3 regions of the Lysinibacillus sp. NPDC058147 genome follow, and region 2 is predicted to be linked to each of the others. Evidence: riboswitches for the same ligand, from Rfam matches in the RefSeq annotation. Region 2 holds a riboswitch; each other region holds the start of a gene.

Region 1 (7,565 bases), on a different contig from region 2:
AAGTGCATATCAATACCAAATGCCATATCTAATCCGTAAAATACAACCATAGCTTGTACAATCATTGGTGTACCACGGAAGAATTCAACATAGCATGTTAGTATAAAATTAATGAGCTTTAAGCTATAGAACTTTACACCTTTTTTACGAACCTTGATGGTATGCATAATTCCGATGAAAAATCCGATAAGTGCACCAATAATTGTACTAGAAATCGAAATAAGTAATGTATAATACGCACCTCGTAAAAACATTTGCCAGTTGTTCTCAACAATAGAAATAATCCAATCAAGACTCATGATGTTCCTCCTAACAACGTTGTGTGGCTTGTTCGTTACAGTCGTCTTAGCTATCTACCATTTTGATAGGGCCTTTTGTTTCTTTTATCTTATGAAACTTTTAGCTAAGACATTATTATTTTTTATAGAGATTCTTTTTTATAGATTGTATTGGAGCACGGACTAATAGATAGTCCGTGCATTTTCATGTTATTGTGCTGCTGGTTGCTGGTGAATCGCTTCTTCCATAATTTTTTGGCGATCTTCTTCTGAAATACCTTTTAAGATTTCATTGATTTTTTCAAGATCTGCATCACCTTTACGTAAACCAACTGCAATAGATGTATTTGAAATATCTGTATCGAAGCCTTTTTCAAACTTTACATACGTGAACTTATCATTTGCAGCAGCAGCGGAAATACCTTCTGGACGTTCTGCTACATAGCCGTCAATTTTTCCAGCTTCTAAAGCAACGCGCATTGCTGGGAAGTTATCCATTGCAGTTTGTTTTTTTACATCTTTAATTTGATCAATAACATCGTAGTTAGACGTATTTAATTGTGATGTAATTTTAGCACCGGAGAAATCTTGAATAGATTTTGCATTTTCATATTTACTGCCTTTTTTAATAACCATAACAAAATCAGACGTATAGTAGTTTTCAGTGAAATCTATTGTTTTCTTACGCTCAGCAGTAGGTGACATACCAGCAATAATTGCATCGATTTTGTTTGATTGCAGTGCTGGTACTAGGCCATCCCATTCTAATTTTACGATGACTAATTCTTTTCCTAAGCCCTCAGCGATTTTTTTCGCCATTTGCACATCATAACCACCTGCATATTCTGCATTATCTGCAATTTTCACCGCGCCATTTGCATCATTTTGCTGCGTCCAGTTAAACGGAGCATAGCCAGCTTCCATCCCTATACGGAACACGCCGCCACTTTCACCCTTATCAGTATTTGTCCCTCCATCACTAGACGACGTCTCATCTTTTTTGTCTCCAGTACCACATGCTGCTAACAAAATTGCAGTCATGACGGTCAACATTAATACCAACCATTTTCTTTTCATGTAAAACTCCCCTTTTCTGTAAAAAAATAAGACAACTGTACCAAAAAAGACCTAAGTTCTGAACTTAGGTCTTATCTTTTTAACAGTTGCCCAAATCCTCACTATAATTCCAACATTCCGAGATAGCACAACCTAGTAAACTTGGAAAGTAATTTACTAGGACAGTCCTGCACTTATTCACTGCAGACCCAGCATAAAAGTACGAGCTCCTTTTATACTTCGGCGATAGTTCCTTCTCCATTGCGTCTTCGCTTGCTTATACTCAACAATGAACTAATAAATACCGCGCCTCTACCTCACAATAGGATAAATGTGAGGTTTGTATATTTAATTGATATTAAGATACTACTATAAAACTAAGTTATCCGTCAAGATAATTTTATTACTTTTCTGACTAATTACAATATTAGGGTTTTTTTCTTTTAAAATCCTTATATGCAACTTTGCAAAGTCGGATATGGTGTTTAGATTTACCCTCTACAATAACGTAGCAATTGTTTTCCGTTCCGATATTGCGCTTTCCTGGAGGTGTCCAGTTTTCACTTAACCAACATATATAAGTGATTAAGTTTTGCAAATATGAATTTCATCATTTTCAGAAAATTCTCAAATATTTATCATCAGAGCTCTATTCTAGTAATCCAAAAGAAACTGTTGTTCAACAAAGTTAAATTCTTTTGCACTATATACTTTATTACTATGCGAAGCTTTCGAAAGTATTCCAGCACTTCAATTGATGAAAAGAAAAAACCCTGCAAAACAATGTTCGCAGGGTTTTAATAAACTCAGGAATTAAGAATTTAATAATAAATCTTCTGGGTTTTCAAGTAATTCTTTAACAGTTTTAAGGAAGCCTACAGAATCTTTACCATCGATAATACGGTGGTCATAAGATAGAGCTAAGTACATCATTGGGCGAATTTCTACTTCACCATTCACTTCAACTGGACGTTTTTTGATAGTATGCATACCAAGAATACCAGCTTGTGTACCATTCATAATAGGTGTAGACATTAATGAACCGAATACCCCACCATTTGTAATTGTGAATGAGCCACCTTGAAGATCTGCTAAACCTAATTTTTTATCGCGTGCTTTTTTCGCTAGGTCTGCAATTGAATCTTCAATTTCTGCAAAGTTTTTGCGGTCAGCGTCACGTACAACTGGTACTACTAAACCTTCTTCTGTTGATACAGCTACACCGATATCAAAGAAGTTGTTTAAGTGAATTTCATCACCAGAGATTTGTGCGTTCACATATGGGTATTTTTTAAGCGCTGCAACTACAGCTTTTGTGAAGAATGACATGAAACCAAGTTTTGAGCCAGTTGACTCGAAGAATTGGTCTTTTTTACGAGAACGTAAAGCCATAACGTTTGTCATATCTACTTCGTTGAATGTAGTTAACATTGCTGTAGATTGTTTTACTTCAAGTAAACGTTTCGCAATTGTTTGGCGACGACGGCTCATTTTTTCAACAGTTACACGTGATTCATCTACAGCTGCAACAGCTTTAGGTGCTGCTGGCGCTGCTTGTGGTGCTGCTACTGGAGCTGTACCATGAGCTGCTACGTCTTGTACACGTACACGGCCTTGTGGATCTACTGGAGATACAGCAGCAAGGTCAATACCTTTTTCACGAGCAAGTTTACGAGCTGCTGGAGATGCGATTACACGCTCACCAGAAGTTTCTTCTACTACTGGAGCCGCTGCAACAGGAGCAGGTGCCGCTTGTGGCGCTGCTGGAGCTGGAGCTGCTGTCTCAACTGGTGCTGCTGGAGCAGGTGCTGCACCTTCGCCAGCTTCTACAACTGCGATTACTTGACCTACAAGTACAGTATCGCCTTCTTCAGCTAAAATTTGAGTTAAAACTCCTGCTTCTTCAGAAATGATTTCAGCGTTTACTTTATCTGTTTCAAGTTCAACGATGAATTCACCTTTTTCAACGCGATCGCCCACTTTTTTTACCCACTGTGCGATACTACCTTCTGTAATCGATTCTGCTAATTCAGGGACTTTAATTTCAGCCACTTTCATTTCCTCCTTTAATTAACGTGCATTCTGCACATAAAAGGGCTACTGCCTTAGCAAGTAGCCCGGCTCTCAAAAATTAATATGTGATTATTATTTAACCTTTACAGGCTCAGAAACTGCTTCTTCTACAATTGCGGCTTGAGCTGCTTTATGAGAATCTGCATCACCTTCAGAAGTAGAGCTCATTGCAGGACGGCCTACATAACGAAGCTTTTTACCTTCTGAAAGTTCATGTAATGTTTCTAATGCATAATTCCAAGAACCTTGGTTTTTAGGTTCTTCTTGTACCCAAACAACTTCTTTTACATTTGGATACTTAGCAATGATACCAGCAACTTGTTCTTTTGGGAATGGGTAAAGTTGTTCTACACGAGCAATGTGTAAGTGATCGAAGCCTTCACCATCTTTAATACGGTCTGCAATATCGATCATTACTTTACCTGAACCTAATACAATGCGTTCTACAGCTTCAGTTTTTGAACCTAGGCCTGGTTGTTCAATTACTTCTTGGAATGAGCCATTTGCTAATTGTTCAGCATTTGCTGCAGCTAATGGGTGACGAAGTAAATACTTAGGTGATACAACTACAAGTGGTCGTACGCCTTCTGTTCCTAACAATGCTGCTTGACGACGTAATAAGTGGTAATAGTTACCTGCGTTTGAGCAGTTTGCTACAAACCAGTTATTCTCAGCTGACATTTGTAAGTAACGTTCCATACGGCTTGAAGAGTGTTCTGGACCTTGACCTTCATAACCATGTGGTAAAAGAATTACTAAACCAGATTTTTGACCCCATTTAGCACGGGCACCTGAAATAAAGTTATCGAACATAACTTGTGCCATGTTAGCAAAGTCACCAAATTGAGCTTCCCAAACTGTTAATACATGGCTATTTTCTAAATTGTAACCATATTCAAAGCCCACTACCCCTGCTTCTGTAAGTGGAGAGTTGTGTACTGTAAATGATGCATTTGCACCTGAAATATGGTGAAGTGGCGTGAATAACTTACCATTGTTTTTGTCATGTAATACTAAGTGGCGTTGAGAGAACGTACCACGTTGTGCATCTTGACCTGTAAAACGTACTGGTGTGCCATCTTGAATAATTGTTGCATAAGCTAAAGTTTCTGCATGACCCCAGTCAATTTTTGCAGAAGCAAATGCATCACGGCGTTTTTCTAAAATTTTACCAAGTTTTTTCTGTGGTTCAAAGTTATCTTCAAACACTAAAAGCTCTTCGTTAATTTTTCCTAGACGTTCCGCACCAACTGCTGTATCAATTTGTGGGAATTCTACTTTTAGTTCTTCTGGCATTTCTAGATGCTTATGCTCATCTTTATCTGCCATTTCTTTTACATGATCATAAGCTGCTTGCATTTCTGCATAAATAGCTGTATCTAATGCTGCTACTTCTTCAGCAGAAACTACACCCTCAGCTGCTAATTGAGCACCGTATAAAGCACGAACTGGCTCATGTTTAGAAACTAATTTATATGTTTCAGGGTTTGTAACAGTTGGATCATCAGTTTCATTGTGACCATGACGACGGTAACCGATAAGGTCAACGATGATATCTTTACCGAATTTTTGACGGTAGCTTGCTGCAAAACGGCCTACTAAAGCTACAGACTCAGGACTATCAGCGTTTACATGTACAACTGGTACTTCGTAACCTTTTGCAGGGTCAGAAGAGTAAACAGATGAACGAGAATCTTGTAGTTCAGTTGTAAATCCAATCATGTTGTTAGCAATGATGTGGACTGTACCACCAGTAGTGAACCCTTCAGTTTTCGCAAAGTTTAATACTTCTGTTACGATACCTTGACCTGGGAACGCAGCATCACCGTGCACAAGAATACCTAATCCTTTTGTGCGGTTATGGATAGCTTGCCCTGGTTTAGAAGTGTCATCTTGTGCTGCACGAGCAGTACCTAAGACAACCGGATTCCCTACTTCTAAGTGAGATGGGTTGTAAGCAAGTTTAACATTCATACCAGATTCACGCATATATGAAGCACCCATGTGGTACTTAACATCACCAGTCCAACCTTTAGTAATTTCAAGGCGACCATTTTCCGGCATAAATAATTCATTAGATACATGTGCAAAGTCAGAGAACATCATATCGTATGGTTTATTTAAAATGTGTGTTAATACATTTAAACGACCACGGTGAGCCATACCGATACGTACTTTTTCTACGTTATTTGCTTCAGCTGTTTTTAAAATTTCATCAAATAGGATAATTTGAGTATCTAAACCTTCACCAGAGAAACGCTTTTGACCTACAAATGTTTTATGAATAAACTTCTCAAAGTTTTCAACACGTGTTAAACGATCTAATAAAGCTTTTTTCTCATTAGAAGCTAATGATTGTTTAAATGAACCAGTTTCAATTTGTGCTTGAATCCAATCACGTTCTTCTGTTGCTACTACGTGATTATATTCAAATGCTACTTTATCTGTATAAACAGATTTTAAGTAATCGATTGCATCTTTACCATTTTTCACGTTTGCTGGCACATCTTTGAAGAAGATTGCTGCAGGAATTTCAGCTAAATCTGCAGCGCTAAGGTTGAACGCGCTTTCTTCAATTTGAGCTGTTTGTAGTTCACGGTTTTTCAAAGGATAAATATCTGCCGCTAAATGACCGTTTGTACGGATTGCATCTGCTAATTTCACAGCTGCTAACACTTTCTTATAATCGCCAGCAGGAGCTGCTGCTGCATTACTAGCTACAGCTACTTCACCTTCTACTACTACTGGTGCACCAAATTGTTGGAATAATAATACTAACTCCGGTTCTACTTCTTCAGGAGACTGTAAGAATAAGTCGTATTGCTCCATCACATATCCTAGGTTAGGACCAGAGAAAGCTGACCATGGAGAACTTACAGTTGTAACGTTGTTCGACATGAAAAATGACCTCCAAATTTTGCCTTTCGGCAGTTCCATTAATTAAATTACAATTAATTATATAATATTTCTCCGCTCTTTTAAAGGATGTTTGACATCTTATCCATTATTTAAAGAACGTTTTTTCCATCTCAATCTTACTACTCTTCACAAAAAATACAACTCTTTTTAGCAAATTAAGCAATTTTTTTCCCAAAGGATAAAATAATTAAATAAAGCATGGATTTTTCTCAATATTTCAGCGGGAATTTCATCAAGAAAACGGTTCCAACATTTTTAATACTATTGACTTCCACAGAGCTATTGTATTTTTCAAGTAACATTTTTGTAATACTAAGCCCTAAGCCTGTACCGCCTATTTGACGATTTCTAGCCTCATCAACCCGATAAAAACGATCGAAAATGAACGGAATGTTCTCTTCTGCTATGCCAATTCCATTATCTTCAATTTTTAAGAGCACCTCATTCCCAGAGACAGAAAGTGAAATTTGAATCTCAGGAATTTTTTCACAATAACGAATTGCATTTTCTATTATATTACGAACAATTTGGCTAAGTGCATTTTCTGTTATAAATAACCGCCCTATTTCTCCATCTTTCGACAGCGCTATTCGAACATCTGGATGAAGGAGTCTCGTTTCCTCTATAACCGCTTCTACAACAGCTACTGTATCAGCCTCACTATTGATATCCTTTTCTTCACGACGTGCAAGTTCTAGTAATTCTTCGATCATTTTACGCATCCTTGCAATTTCCGTTAGTGAAGTTTCAATCGATTCCTCTAAAATTTCTGGATCATCCTTCCCCCATCTTTTCAAAAGGGAGAGATGTCCTTCAATTGCCTGAATAGGCGTCCGTAATTCATGAGAAGCATCCGCAACAAATTGTTGCTGCTGTGCAAATGATATTTGCAATTCATTCATCATTGCATTGTACATTTTCAATAGATCACCAATCTCATCATGAGACGTGTAAGTTAATTGAATTGGTTCATTGAATCCTTTATCCATAACGGTTTGCATCGATGAACGTAACGTATGCAACGGTTTGATGAAATAGTTTGCGAGATAATATCCAATCGAAGCTGATAATAATAACGCTCCTAATCCCGCTATTAGCATTGTAGTCAGTAAATAATGCATCAAAGACTGGAACTTAGATAATGGATGAATCACCTGGATATACCCTTGAAAGAAGCCGAGCTGAATCCGTTGATTTATGACATAGACATTCTTGTTATCAATTGTCGTTTCTTTAATT
Region 2 (7,565 bases):
CAAAGATAATAAATACTGCCCTTACACCTGAATCTATAAGGCCAAATGCCATCTGATAAGTTCTAAAATCTTGATCCCCTTCTATTTTAGTAATAAATATAAGCATAAATATAACACCTAGTATTATAAAATTTGCCAAAACGGCTTTTTTTATATATGAACCAATATGGTATTTTTTCATTTCTAGACGCATTAAATTAAGCACTAGCGACACCTCCATTGATTAACTTCAAGAAATAATCCTCTAATGAGCTTGTTTTTTTGCTAATGCCCTCAATTTCAATATCATGCTCAATCAATGTTTTAGATAGTACCTTTTGTGAAGCAGCCGAATCATAAATTCGAATACAATTGTCATCCATTAGTTTGAAATTAGTGATATTTAATTTACTTTCTATAATAAAGGCAGCCTTTTTCCCATCATTGACAATCACTTCAATATAATCTGCTTGACTACGATTGACAGCATCCATTGATACTTCCTTAATTAATCTTCCATCTTTAATAACCCCAACTGTATCTGCCAATTGTTCAATTTCACCCAAAATGTGACTAGAGATAATAATCGTAATTCCGTACTCTTTACAAAGCATCTTGAATAGTTCTCGAAGCTCTTTAATGCCAACTGGATCTAGTCCATTAATCGGCTCGTCTAAAATAAGTAATTCCGGCTTCGTAATAATTGCACGTGCAATACCCAAGCGTTGTTTCATCCCAAGAGAAAATTCTTTTACTCGTTTCTTCTCAGTGTTTTTTAGTTTTACTAAATCTAGAACATGAGCAATCTCTTTCTTGTCATAATAGCCCATATATTCACAATGTAATTCTAAGGTTTCCTTTGCAGTTAAATCTTCATAAAAAATCGGGTATTCAATAATCGTCCCCATTCTTTTCAGCACATCGTATGAGTGGTCCATTAATTTTTCACCAAAGATTTCAATATCTCCACTCGTTGGCTTCGTAAGGTTTGTTAGCATTTTCATAACTGTGGTTTTTCCGGCACCATTAGGACCTAAAAAACCGTATATTTCTCCCTTTTTTACATGCATAGTCACAGCAGAAACGACTTCTTTTCCCTCAAACACCTTCGTAAGCTGACTTGTTTTCACAATATATGTCATGTAGATCTCTCCCTTAAATTTAGCTATCCTTATTATAAAAAATGAAACTCTCTAATTTATTACTTGATTCTTACAAATTTCTTAAGCGCAGAAGAAAAGCTTGTAAAGCATTTAATATGCTCTACAAGCATGACTGCTCAGTATGTCATTCGTTTTAAAGAAACTGTAAAAATGGTCTTCTCATATGGGATACTGGAAAGCTGGATGGAGCCCTCCATTAATTCTACAAGACGTTTTGTAATGGTTAAGCCTAGGCCACTCCCCTGAAAGGATTTATTTCTAGAATCCTCAAGTGTATACATTCTTTCAAAAACATTATCAATATGATATTCGTCGATCCCCTTACCGCGATCCCAGACATCAATAAAAATATTCGTATCATCATTTCTTACTGTGAGCCCAATGATGTTCCCCGACGCCCCATAGGCAATAGCATTTGACAGTAAATTATTCAAAACCCTATCTAACGCTTCTTCATTGCCAAGTGCATATACTGATATCTCTGGTATTGTTATATCGATCTCTAGCCCCATAGACGTGACCATATCGTAAAATGATAAAATATTTTTGCGGCAAATTTCACTTACATTAATTTTCGTCATTGGATAATCTGTATCTCCGGCCTCCAATTTTGCCAAATCAAAAAATGTATGGATTATTTTTAATACTTCCAATGTTTTCGAATGAACGCCAGTGAGCAATCGTCTCTGCTCGTCTTCACTAAGTGAGTGACGAAGCTTCAGCATTTCCGTATAGCCTAATACAACTGTTAAAGGTGTTTTAAGATCATGTGAGATATTGGCTAACATCTTTTTCATAGAACTTTCCATTTTTCGATGTGTCGCCAGCACTTTTTGATTGTGGTCTAGCAGCGCATTTATCGCAATCAGCAGCTGCTGTATTTCTTGATTTGCTGTCGATACTAAAATCTTCTCACTTGATTGTTCATCAATAATGTCTTCCAGTTTTTGATGCATGTATTGAATCGTAGCGTTCTGTTGTTTTTTTGCTCTCACCTGAAAAATAATAATTCCTACGAGTAACACAATAATTAGTAATAGAAATATAATCATCTATTTATCCTTCAAATTTATAGCCAATTCCCCAAAGTGTTTTAATATATTGAGGATTGGATGGATCGTCTTCAATTTTTTCACGTAATCTTCTTATATGTACATTAATAATATTTTCATCCCCATAGTAAGCATCATTCCAAATCAATTGATAAATTTGCTGCTTTGTAAAAACTCGATTACGATTTGTCACGAATAATTTTAAGATGCCAAATTCCTTTGACGTGAGCTTTACTTGTTGTCCATTCTTCTCAGCTGAAAAATTAACAAGGTCGATCGATAAGTTGTCTATCTCTACTATATCTTTCTTCTCCTCCACTTGATTGGAGTATTTTGTAGCTCTTCGAATTGCGGCTTTAACGCGTGCTGAAAATTCCAGCATCGAGAATGGCTTGGCGATGTAATCATCTGCCCCTAATCCTAATCCTAACGCTTTATCAACATCACTATCCTTGGCTGACATAATGATAATTGGAAGTGATGCTTGCTCTCGTATAATCTTTAAAACTTCTAATCCATTAAGTTTCGGTATCATAATATCCAAGATCACTAAATCAAAGGGATTGTTTAAACAATTTTGTAATGCTTCTTCTCCATTTACTGCAGAGGTAACAAGAAACCCCTCCATCGTTAAATAGTTTTCTACCATTTCGCGAATGGCTTCGTCATCTTCTACTAGTAAAATATGCTTTTGCACTTTCATGCACCTCTTCCTAATATAAAGCATTTTATCAATTGCCATTTATATAACAGTTTACCATATTGAGGTTGAGCACCAAAAGTAGGTGATAAATTCGAGAAACTAAAGCTCTTCCTTTTTAATCGTTCACTTGTAGTAATTTTTCTGGCAAGATTGTTCGTTCAGAGGTACAAATTGATTAATATTTTTTATCTATAAAAAAACTGCCCTGCAAGTCATTTTTTTCTATGACTCACAGGACAGTTTTATTTTTTATTATTCAACTTTTAAATCACATTTCTCTAATGGAAGCATTTTTGTTTTATGCTTGATTTTATAGCCAAGCCATAACAGTAAGAACAGTGGAATACCGATATATGAGACAAGGACTCCGTACCAATCTATTGTATTACCCATAAAGGCATTGTAGTTTTGTCCAATAACAACAATCATACAAACCGTAAAGGCAAATAGCGGGCCGAATGGGAATAGCCTTGCTTTATATGGCAATAATTTCGGATCTAAGCCCTGTACCTCGAACGCTCGACGGAAACGATAATGGCTAAATGCAATCCCTAACCAGGCAATGAAGCCAGACATCCCAGAGGCATTTAGGAGCCACATATAGACCACACCATCACCAAAGAATGAAGCTAAAAATGCTAGGCAACCTATAGCTAAAGTCGCCAGTAATGCGTAAATTGGAATACCTCGACGGCTTAGTTTAGTGAAAATTTTCGGTGCATGTCCATCTACTGCTAATTGCCAAAGCATACGTGACGATGCGTAAAGCCCTGAATTCCCTGCTGACAGCATTGCCGTTAAAATGATAGCATTCATCAATGATGCAGCAAAGGCAATTCCTAAACGATCGAACACCAATGTAAATGGTGAAACAGCGATATCTTCAGATAATAAACGTGAGTCTGTAAATGGAATCAGCATCCCAATTGCAGCAATCGCTAAAATATAAAACAATAGAATTCGCCAGAACACAGACTTAACGGCTTTCGGAATATTTTTACCAGGGTCATCTGTTTCCCCTGCTGTTATTCCAAGTAGCTCTGTCCCTTGGAATGAGAATCCCGCAGCTAAGAAAATACCAAATGTAGCAAGGAGACCTCCGTGGAATGGTCCATCACTAATGAAGAAATTCGTAAAGCCTACAGGAGCGTGTCCTCCTAAAATACCAAAAATCATTAAGAAGCTGATGATAATAAAAACGATTACAGTTACAACCTTTATCATTGCAAACCAGTATTCACTTTCACCATAGCTTTTTACTGATAATAGATTGAACGTTAAAACTACTGCAATAAATAAAACAGTCCAAAGTGCGGATGAGCTATCTGGGAACCAATATTTCATAATTAATGAGACAGCAGAAATTTCCGCTGCAATTGTAATTGCCCAGTTATACCAGTAGTTCCAACCAAGTGCAAAGCCTAAAGCCGGGTCTACAAATTTTGTTGCATACGTACTAAATGATCCCGATGATGGCATATAAGCTGCCATTTCACCTAAGCTCGTCATTAAAAAATACACCATGATACCGATTAATGCATAGGCGAGTAGTGCACCGCCTGGACCTGCTTGTGCAATGGCACCACCACTAGCTAAAAACAATCCTGTACCGATTGTACCGCCTAATGAAATCATTGTAATATGACGGCTTTTTAATTCTTTTTTCAGCTCCGGCGCTTTATGGCCGAGCTGATTGACTTTTATTTCACTCACAATATAGCTTCCTTCCTTTTAAGAGGCAAAAAAATGCCATCACATGAACGTTGCTGTGATGGCTAAGTAAATCCTCTGTTCTTTCAAAATGATAGCTCAACACGTTGTCCAAACGTGACAGTTCTGTTCCTTTCGGAGACAGCCCCAGCATGAGGTTTTCAAGTCCCCTCACACTTCGGCAGTATTTCCTTTCAACTAATATCTCAAATGCTTGTCATTTCCATTAGTATACTCTTAAATACCGCGACCTCTACCTCAATACAAACATGAGGCATATAAATATTAAATTTATGATGGATATTAGTTTAACATACGACCTATGACATTTCAATAGCCTGTTTAATGTTCTGTATTTTATGAATTTTCCACTATTTTTATTATTATGATAAAGTGGTATAGTGATTCAATTATAATTGTTCTAACAAGGGGGATTTATTTGACTACTCATGAACATACCGATACTTATCCTAGCAGGAAAATTAGCTGGAAAGGTACAACCTTATTACTAGTTATCGGAGTAATTTGTATTGCCTCGACATTACGAATGCCGCTAACAGTTGTTGGACCTATTATTTCCTTTATCCGTGAAGACCTTGGCATATCCAATGTACTAGCGGGCTTTCTAACAACGATTCCATTGCTAGCATTTGCAATTATTTCTCCGTTCGCACCAATTGTCGCACGTAAATTTGGATTAGAATTAACATTATTTTTATCAACTATTCTTTTAGCTGTAGGAATTGTCCTACGCTCCCTTGGTACAACTAGTTTACTCGTATTTGGTACTATGCTAATTGGTATAGCCATTTCATTCGGTAACGTACTAATTCCGGGGTTACTTAAATTGAAATTTCCCTATCACGTAGGTTTACTTATGGCATTTTTCACAATGTCGATGAATTTGACAGCTGGACTCGGTGCTGGTATTAGTTATCCTATTGCTGATTCATCACTTGGTTGGCAAGGTGCACTATCAATTGCACTTGTTCTTGTGGTATTAACCATTTTAATTTGGATTCCACTGCTGAAATTTAATAAACCTGAGCCTCCTATTAAAACGACGAAAGAGCGTGCACCATTATGGAAATCGCCTGTTACTTGGGCAGTAACGGGGGCTATGGGATTACAATCATTATTATTCTATACAACCGCAGCTTGGATTCCTGAAATATACATAGCACAAGGCTTAGCAGCAGATCGTGCAGGCTGGATGTTTTCCATCATGCAATTTTCACAAGTTCCAATGGCTTTAGCTGTACCTATTATTGCAAGTAAAATGACATCTCAACGACCTCTCGTATTAATGTTTACGGTATTTTACTTAGTTGGCTTTATCGGGGTAGTGATGGAATGGACAAGTCTCGCTGTTCTATGGATGGTGCTACTAGGCTTAGCAGGAGGGTCTTCATTCGCATTAGCAATGATGTTCTTTACACTACGTACCCGTACAGCTTTTGAAGCGGCTGATTTATCAGGTTTTGCACAATCATTAGGATATTTATTAGCCGCAATCGGTCCTATTTTATTTGGTTATTTGCATGATTTATTCGGTAACTGGAAAACCGCTGGATGGTTATTTATTATCGTTGTATTGATACTTTTCTTATGTTCATTTAGGGCTTCTAAAAATGAATATGTGAATTAAAAAAGGCAGCTCATAATCTTATTTCAACGGAAATAAGTTAAAAGTGAGCTGCCTTTCCCTATTAATAAGGTGGTTTCTGATAAAAATAGTTCGGTGTATTGTAAACATTAACATAAGGTTTATGGTAAATGTGAGTTGTAGCTGGTGAAAGAGGTGGAATCAACCACGTCCAATTACCTGTAACCTTACGATTTGCTGTTACTTCTGTTTCCTCAAACAATTTAAATTGCTGTGCAGCTGTATGATGATCCACAATGCTAACACCGTCTTCTTTAAAGGAATGTAGAACGGCAATATTCAGCTCAACTAATGCACGATCACGCCATAGAGAAGCCTGTTTAGTCGTATCGAGGTTGAAAATTTCCGCTATAGCAGGCAGCATATTATAACGCTCATGATCTGCTAAATTACGTGCCCCAATTTCTGTTCCCATATACCAACCATTAAATGGGGCTGCTTCAAAATCGATACCTGCCATTTGGAAACGCATACTCGAAATTATCGGCACTGCATACCATTTTAATCCTAGCTTCTCTACTTGAGCAGATTCCGGATGACGAATCGGTACCTCTAGTACATATTCGTCAGGAATAGTAAACACTTGTGGTTTCCTTCTATCCACCTGTACAACGATCGGAAGCACGTCAAATGCGGTTCTCTTACCTTGCCAGCCAAGTGACTCACATACTTTTGTAAACTCAATAGAATGTGGATCACCAACGATTCCCCATTCCGTTTCATAGCCAGCATAACGGATTAGCTGATGATTCCATACACGAACTCGCCCTGGTGCGAAGATCGTTATTGTTGGACGAATTTTCCCACCATTTGTTGCATATTGAATATGTTCAAGCAATGCGTTGAAAATATCTTCTTCTTTTGAAACATCTCGGGCATCAACAACATGCAGCGATTGCCAAAACAATCGACCAATACACTTATTACTATTACGCCATGCTACTCGTGCACCAAAGATTAATTCTTCCGTTGTCGGTATATATTCGCCTGCTATTTTAATTTGCTGTAATTTATTTTCTAGCCATGTTTCAGACTCATTTTGCTCTACTTGATAAAGTTCTAAAAAGCGCTGTACTTCATGTAAATTCATATCGAATTCCTCCATCTACCCTCATATTAGAGGAATGAAACTATAATCACCACGAAAAAATCAGCCAGAAAACATACATATTTTATATATGAAATACTTTGTTCAATATTTCTTATCATGTCTTCTATTTTTCTAAAACTAAAGTTATTTATGGATTAGGGTTTCCATTTTGAGTAGACATTATTAAAATCAGGGGAAATTA
Region 3 (7,565 bases), on a different contig from region 2:
GGCAGGAAAAGATCTAGCTCGGAAGTTCCCCTGTACAAGTCAAGATGAACTTATCGCATTTTTCGCAGATGCCTGTTGGGGTAATTTAGAGCTTGTCAAAGAATCGAAGGATGGACGCATATTCCAGTTGACAAATGATCCAGAACTGATACAAATCGGTCTTCGTAGCTTTAGACTTGAAGCAGGATTTATAGCTGAACAAATCCAGCAAACAAAAGGTTATTTAACAGAATGCTATGATGAAAAACATGAAAAGCATCAGAATGTTACATTTACAGTAAAATGGGACGTTAAAGAGAGAATCATGAACACCGTTCCTACAGAATAAAACGAAAAGGATTGCCATCCCAAATTTATGGATGACAATCCTTTTTATGTATGCATATAAGTTGATTAAAATGAAGACTGGACGCCCCCAGGATGCTTTGCTCTGTGCGAAAGCGAAGCGTCAGCGATAAAAGCGCCTAGCCGGAACGGAAATCAAGCCCCTCGTTATGTTTACGAATCACTTTTCTAATTTATAGTTGTGCACGTCTTTCTTTTAAGAGCACATCTATTAACGAAATAAAAGCTTCTAAAATATTAAGTGACTGTTGAATCATTTCCTCTAAGTTACTAATCGACAGTTCATTTACTAATTTTTGTGCGGCCATATGTACTAATTCATGAGGTTGTTCTATATGAAGATATTCTGGTAAATTCTGATATTCCTCAAAATGTCCATAATACCATTCCCCAAACATACATTGATGATGCGTCTTTAAAGTTTCTTTATGGCCAGCCTTTTGAATAGCATTTCGCAAAAAGCTAGCATGATCCATTAACCTTGCCGCCAATTGGCTAACTACTGTTTGTTCTGAGGGCTTTCTGATTGTCGGTACAATAGCTTTTAACATTTCAGATACTTGATTTTGTATAATATCCGAGAAGTCACTAGTATGTGATAGTTCCGTCGTTGTTTCCGCTAAACGACCTACAGCTATTACATTTTCTTCAGATGCAGCTGTTATTTGATGAATGCCATGTGCTGCTTCTTCAATATTTTTACTTGTTACAGTCAAGTTAGCAATATTGTCCTTCATGATACTTAAAAAGTCAGTTAAATAATGTTCGACTTGTTTAATATTTGTCATTGTATTATGTAGTTTCTTATCAATGACTGCTCGAATCTTCGTCATTTCCTGCAATGAACCTTTCGAGCTGTTGGCTAACTTCCCTACTTCCATCGCGACAACATTAAAGCCCTTTCCATGCTCACCAGCTCGTGCGGCTTCAATAGAGGCATTTAAGGATAGTAGTTGTGTTTGATCGGCAATACCGGTTACCCCTTTACCGATATCATCCATTTTAGTCATTTCATCATACAATTGCTCTGTTGAATGAGCTCCTTTAGCCAACAGCTCCTGAACCATTTCGCCTTTCGAAATGGACGATTCCATTTCCTCTACTAGTAATATGGAGTGCTGTTTTATTTCTTGAATATTTGTATTAACATTTTGCTCAACCGTAAGCATCTCTTCTGTATTTGATGACATTTCTTCACTCATTGCGGAAATATCCCCTACACTCGTTGAGACATTTTGAACCTTTAAAGCCGTTTGAAAATTAATTAACTCCATATGCGCTAGCACAAAGTCTAAAATCGCATTTTTCACATCAATGCTTTCCTGTTCAAGTTCCAATTCTAAAATTCGCTTTTTTAGTATTTGTATTTCTAAATCGTTTTGTCTCTCAACACTTTCATCCATTGGTTTTTGAAATAAACCGAATAATACCATACAAAACTCCCACCTTCCCCTTGGTAAAACATGTCACATTTTATTATATAACAATAGGATTGGATAAAATATTAAATTGATGTGAACAAAAATAGATATGCCTATTCTAGAAGATTCATTTTAAGTGAAGTGGTTGATTGGAGTGGAGGCTGGGCTACTCCTTGGGGATCAGCGTCACAGATGAGACCATGGAGCGAGCAGGCAGAAGAACGAAGGCTAAAAACATCACATCCTGTGATAACGCCTTCGTGATCAACATCGTGCTGCTACCGCTACGTTAACACTATGCTTTCGCGCAAAAAACATCTGTTGGCCCAAGCGGCTCATCGGACACCCCCAGGAAGCTATGCTCTGCGCGAAAGCGAAGCGTCAGCAACAAATGTTTTATCTGTGCGAAAGCGAAGCGTCAGCAACAAATGTTTTATCTGTGCGAAAGCGAAGCGACAGCAACAAAGAGCACAGCCGGAACGGAAATCAACCCCTCGTTTTGCCATAGAGCCCTATTTTATTTAATATGACATATAAATTTCATTGACATAATAGTTTTTCATCAACATGGAAAGATGTGCCTTTTACTGACACATCCTCTTCAACATTATATGTAAAGCGCTTGTTCTAAGTTAAATTCATCATGTAAAGCATTTGCAGCACGAATCATTTCGTCCTGAGGAACAACGACAGACACTTTTATTTCAGAGGTACTGACCATTTTTACAGGGATACCTTCATGACGTAGACGATCAAACATTCGGGCAGCCACCCCTGGATTAGATGCCATTCCTGAACCAATAATAGAGACTTTTGCTAAGCCGATTTCAAAATCAGCAAAACTAAACCCTAATGATAATTTACTATCTTCTAGGACACGTAATGCTTCAGCGAATTCCTCTTTTAAAATGGTAAATGATACAGTTGGCTTTAAGCCATCAATTATTGCTTGAACAATTATATCGACGTTTATGCGATTTTCTGCGAGTATAGTGAACATATCTGCTAATGAAGCATTGGAATAAGCATCATAACCAACTGTTAAGCGAATAACGTCTGACTCATAGGCAACACCACGTACAATTAAATTTTTCTCCATTTCAACTTCCTCCTTCAATAAAGTACCTACTGTATCTATTTCGCTCGACCGAATGATAACTGGGATTTGAAACTTCTTTGCTAACTCTACAGCTCTTGGGTGTAAAATTTGTGATCCTAAGTTTGATAGCTCTAGCATCTCATCGTAGGAAATTTCTTTTAACTTTTGTGCCCCAGTAACATGACTAGGATCAGCTGTATAGACTCCCTCCACATTCGTGTAAATATCTACCCGCTCCGCCTTCAATTTTGCTGCAATAGCGATAGCCGACGTCTCCGCCCCACCTTTACCTAACGTCGTAATATTCCGTAAATTATCGATACCCTGTTCCCCAGCAACGACTACGATTTTCCCCTGTACTAAATGCTCTTCTATTCGAATAGTATTCATCTCATCAATACGGGCATTGCTATACATAGCATCGGTTTCAATGCCAGCCTGCCAGCCAGTTAATGACACTGCATCGTATCCTTCCTCCTGTAAAGCAATTGCCACTAATGTACTTGTAAGTTGTGAGTTTGTTGAAAATAGTGCGTCCAGTTCACGCTTAGATGCGTTGTCTGATAGATCACGAGCCATCTTTGCTAATTCTTTAGCCATCCCCCTCATAGCTGTGGTGACAACCACAACATCAAAACCTATTTCTTTTTCTGCAATCGCCTTTTTCGCAACATTTTGAATGTGCACTGTTGATGCTAATGTAGCACCACCAAATTTCATCACAATTCTCGCCATCTTTATCATTCTCCTTCGTATTCAATCATTTCACTGATTATAAAGTAGCTATACTATTTGTAGCTCTTCACCAAAATAACGCTGCAATAGCTACCTTGAAAAAAGGTTGTCTCTAGAAAGCAAAAAAGGCAACCCTCACATAATGTGAAAGCTGCCTATAACATGTACAATAAAAGTAACTTGCGCATGTGTGATAGCTCTCCGAAACAATTAGAATCGACAGTCTTACATCTCTTAAATGTAAAACCAGCACAGCATCGGAAACAACGATGCTTCACTTCGGCAAGTTTCCCTTTCATACATTTTCACTGGACTTGCTCGTCCTCAAACGTACTACTCTTAAACCTTGCACCTCTATCATCACTAAATAGTGAATGTATTTAATTGAACCTTAGTGAAGAAATTTCCAATTTAATAAGTAGAAACTACTGAAAAGCTAAGGCATGGTATACAACATTGCTATATTGTAGAGCAATGTTATATACAACCTTAGCATACGTCTAATCCTTTGACAATGTCTCTTATTGAAAATCAATTTCTCCTTGGTGTAATTGCGTCCGGAGGCTTTAGGCCCAACGTGATGTTGGTCACTCAGTCGTTGCCACAGGACGTGGCGTTCTTAGACTGAGTTCCTCTATTTCAGTAGTAGGTGTGTGTACACCCACCGGAAAGGTATTCCCTCTGAATTTATTTCACCACCTTTAGAGGTGGGAGTCTTCTGCTGAATGAAAATAAGCATAGATATTGTTAGCTAGATTAGCTGGCATCCCTGCTTCCTGTAATGCCTGTATACTTGCCTCACGAATTTTTTTGACAGAGCCAAAATGCTTAAGTAATTGCTGTTTTCGCTTTGGACCAATGCCTTCTATTTGATCGAGGGCAGATTGTATAGCATGCTTCTCGTGCTGTTGTCGTAAGAAGGTAATAGCAAAGCGGTGTACTTCGTCCTGAATTCGTTGCAGTAAGTAGAATCCATCGCTTGTGCGCTTTAACGCAATTACTTCAGCTGGATCACCAAATAAAAGCTGTGACGTATTATGCTTTTCATCTTTTGCCAATCCGGCAATCGGAATGACAAGGCCGAGCTCATCTTCTAACACTTCTCGTGCGACTTCCATTTGCCCTTTCCCACCATCTATTAGTACTAAATCCGGTAACGGTAGACCATCTTTTAATACGCGTGTGTAACGACGACGAATTACTTCCTGCATCGCCCCGTAGTCATCGTGCTTCGCAGCGGTACGTGTCTTGTATTTTCGATACTCCTTCTTCGCGGGTTTTCCATCGATAAATACTACCATTGCAGATACAGCATCTGTCCCATGCATATGACTATTATCGAAAGCTTCAATCCGTAAAGGCGTGGAAATGCTCATAGCTTCACCAAGCGCCTCACAAGCTCCTATAGTGCGTTCTTCCTGACGTTCAATAAGTTGGAACTTCGCAGCTACAGCAATTTCAGCGTTTTTCGTCGCTAATTCAACTAGCTCTTTTTTTTGCCCACGTTTTGGTGTCAGTACCTTAACTTCTAGTAATTCCGTTAAAATATCTGCATCAATAGATTGCGGGATAAAGATTTCCTTAGGCTTAATGTGCTCTAGCTTTTCGTAAAATCGTCCAACAAACGTTAAAAATTCCTCTTCTGCTTCTTGATAAATTGGGAAAATCGAGACATCTCGCTCGATGAGCTTTCCTTGACGGACGAAGAAAACTTGAACACACATCCAGCCCTTCTCAACTGCATAGCCAAATACATCGCGATTCGTTGTATCATTTGAGACGATTTTTTGCTTTTGCATGACTGTATCGATATGTGCAATTTGATCCCGAAATTCCTTTGCACGCTCAAACTCTAAATTTTCTGCGGCCGCTAGCATTTTTACTTCTAGCTCCTTTTTGACTTCCTCAACCCCACCATTTAAAAATTTTGTCATATCCTCAATCATATCGTTGTAAGTTTCAGCTTCAATATCCTTCACACAAGGGGCTAGACATTGCCCCATATGATAATATAAACAAACCTTAGTAGGGAGTTGTACACATTTCCGCAGAGGATATAAACGATCTAGCAGCTTTTTCGTCTCACTTGCTGCATACGCATTCGGATATGGACCAAAATATTTTGCTTTATCCTTTTTCACTTTTCGTGTTGTAATAAGACGTGGATGTTTTTCATTTGTAATTTTTAAATACGGATACGTTTTATCATCCGTCAGCATAATATTGTACTTCGGGTCATGTAGTTTTATAAGATTAAGCTCTAAAATTAAAGCTTCAATATTCGAGGATGTCACAATGTACTCGAAGTCTTCTATTTCGCTTACAAGTCTCTGTGTTTTCCCTTCATGCGTACCAGTAAAATACGAGCGTACTCGATTTTTCAGCACTTTCGCTTTCCCGACATAAATAATGGTTCCTTGTCGATCTTTCATCAAATAGCAGCCAGGCTGATCTGGTAAAATTTCAAGCTTTCGTTTAATTAAATCATTCATCGCCTACCTGCCCCCCTTTTCTTAATACAGCGTTCATCCCCTAAATACAACTATACATACCGTATTGTCTCCTATTTCCAAGGATAACGTTTTGCTTTTTTCTATATTATATAACGAAAAAAAGCCAAGCACATCTTATTGATGGCTTGACTCTTTTTTTCTTACAGATTAAGCATGTTTTGCGATAAATGCTTCTAACGCTTCTTTTGGTTGGAAACCAACAGTTTTATCTACTAATTCACCGTCTTTGAATAAAAGTAATGATGGGATAGACATAATTTGGTATTGCGCTGCAGTACCTTGGTTGTTATCTACATCTACTTTTACAATTTTAGCCGCACTACCTGCAGCATCCATTTCTTCAAGAACTGGTCCAATCATTTTACATGGTCCGCACCAAGCAGCCCAAAAGTCTACTAGTACTAAACCTTCTTTAATATCGTCTTGGAAAGTTGCATCTGTTGCATGTACAATTGCCATTTGAAATCCTCCTTAAACTTACTATGTTTGTAGTATAGCATGGATAAATTCTCTTGAGCGAACAATCTGCCTAGTATGCAAAATTTATGAAAAATAAGGTCGAAAAAGGCATTAAGATTTGTTATTTAGCCTCATTTTCTTGAAAACGACCTCTCAAGACATACGTTAATGTAATAAAGAGATAGATAGCTAATGTAATACCCGTTACGACAATAGATGTTGTAAAAATAATACCAATCAGGATTGCACTTAACGCAATAATAGCTATCCAAGTTGTATAAGGGAACCATTTCACAGCATAGGCACTTGTTTTTTCCGGCTGTATTTTACGCGATTTCAGATGCGCAATCGCAATAATTAGCCAAATAAATAACACAGTATATCCTAGTGAACCCATTAAGAAATCAAAAGTTTTACTTCCCGCAAATAATGAAAATATTACAGCCATATATAGAGCTAACGTACACATTAATATGGCATATACCGGCACTTTTCTTTTTGATAAATGAGCAAAGATTTTAGGAACACGCCCGTCCACAGCTTGTGTATACAGAACACGTGATGAACCATAAAGTCCCGAGTTCATTGATGAAATAATGGCAAGTAGAACAACAGCGTTCATAATATGGTCAGCACCAGGAATCCCAATCATTTTAAAAACCATTACAAACGGACTTTCTGGCACCCCGTTTACTTCATTCCAAGGAATCAAGCTAACGATAATAAAGAAAGGAATTAAATAAAAAGTCACAATACGTACTAATGTACTGCGAACAGCTTTTGGCACTACTTTCTCTGGATTTTTCGTTTCAGCTAATGTAATACCGATAATTTCAGTACCACCATAAGAATAAATAACTACAAGCATTGCTGCAATCAACCCCATTGATCCGTTCGGGAAGAAACCACCGTGCTCCGTTAAATTAGAAAAACCAACAGCTGTATGATTACCAAAAGTAACAAGCAATAAAATTAAACCCGCTATAATGAACA

The links. Region 2 has a riboswitch for lysine ahead of ACFVT8_RS22605 (amino acid permease). Riboswitches for the same ligand answer to the same signal wherever they lie in the genome.
Region 1: it holds a riboswitch for lysine, as region 2 does, so the genes downstream of both, ACFVT8_RS07465 (transporter substrate-binding domain-containing protein) here and ACFVT8_RS22605 (amino acid permease) in region 2, are expected to answer to the same signal.
Region 3: it holds a riboswitch for lysine, as region 2 does, so the genes downstream of both, ACFVT8_RS01280 (aspartate kinase) here and ACFVT8_RS22605 (amino acid permease) in region 2, are expected to answer to the same signal.

Annotation. Positions count from the first base shown of each region.
Region 1 covers NZ_JBHVUJ010000002.1:429,260-436,824, forward strand. The annotation lists gene ACFVT8_RS07460 (amino acid ABC transporter permease) at 1-299, opposite strand, end outside; gene ACFVT8_RS07465 (transporter substrate-binding domain-containing protein) at 489-1,355, opposite strand; lysine riboswitch at 1,471-1,657, opposite strand; gene odhB (2-oxoglutarate dehydrogenase complex dihydrolipoyllysine-residue succinyltransferase) at 2,148-3,386, opposite strand; gene ACFVT8_RS07475 (2-oxoglutarate dehydrogenase E1 component) at 3,480-6,305, opposite strand; gene ACFVT8_RS07480 (ATP-binding protein) at 6,536-7,565, opposite strand, start outside.
Region 2 covers NZ_JBHVUJ010000012.1:79,564-87,128, forward strand. The annotation lists gene ACFVT8_RS22585 (ABC transporter permease) at 1-205, opposite strand, end outside; gene ACFVT8_RS22590 (ABC transporter ATP-binding protein) at 198-1,121, opposite strand; gene ACFVT8_RS22595 (sensor histidine kinase) at 1,259-2,194, opposite strand; gene ACFVT8_RS22600 (response regulator transcription factor) at 2,199-2,891, opposite strand; gene ACFVT8_RS22605 (amino acid permease) at 3,150-4,610, opposite strand; lysine riboswitch at 4,695-4,871, opposite strand; gene ACFVT8_RS22610 (CynX/NimT family MFS transporter) at 5,047-6,255, shown strand; gene ACFVT8_RS22615 (nitric oxide synthase oxygenase) at 6,317-7,363, opposite strand.
Region 3 covers NZ_JBHVUJ010000001.1:265,606-273,170, reverse strand. The annotation lists gene ACFVT8_RS01290 (YslB family protein) at 1-328, shown strand, start outside; gene ACFVT8_RS01285 (methyl-accepting chemotaxis protein) at 519-1,778, opposite strand; gene ACFVT8_RS01280 (aspartate kinase) at 2,374-3,600, opposite strand; lysine riboswitch at 3,787-3,965, opposite strand; gene uvrC (excinuclease ABC subunit UvrC) at 4,302-6,092, opposite strand; gene trxA (thioredoxin) at 6,261-6,572, opposite strand; gene ACFVT8_RS01265 (amino acid permease) at 6,694-7,565, opposite strand, start outside.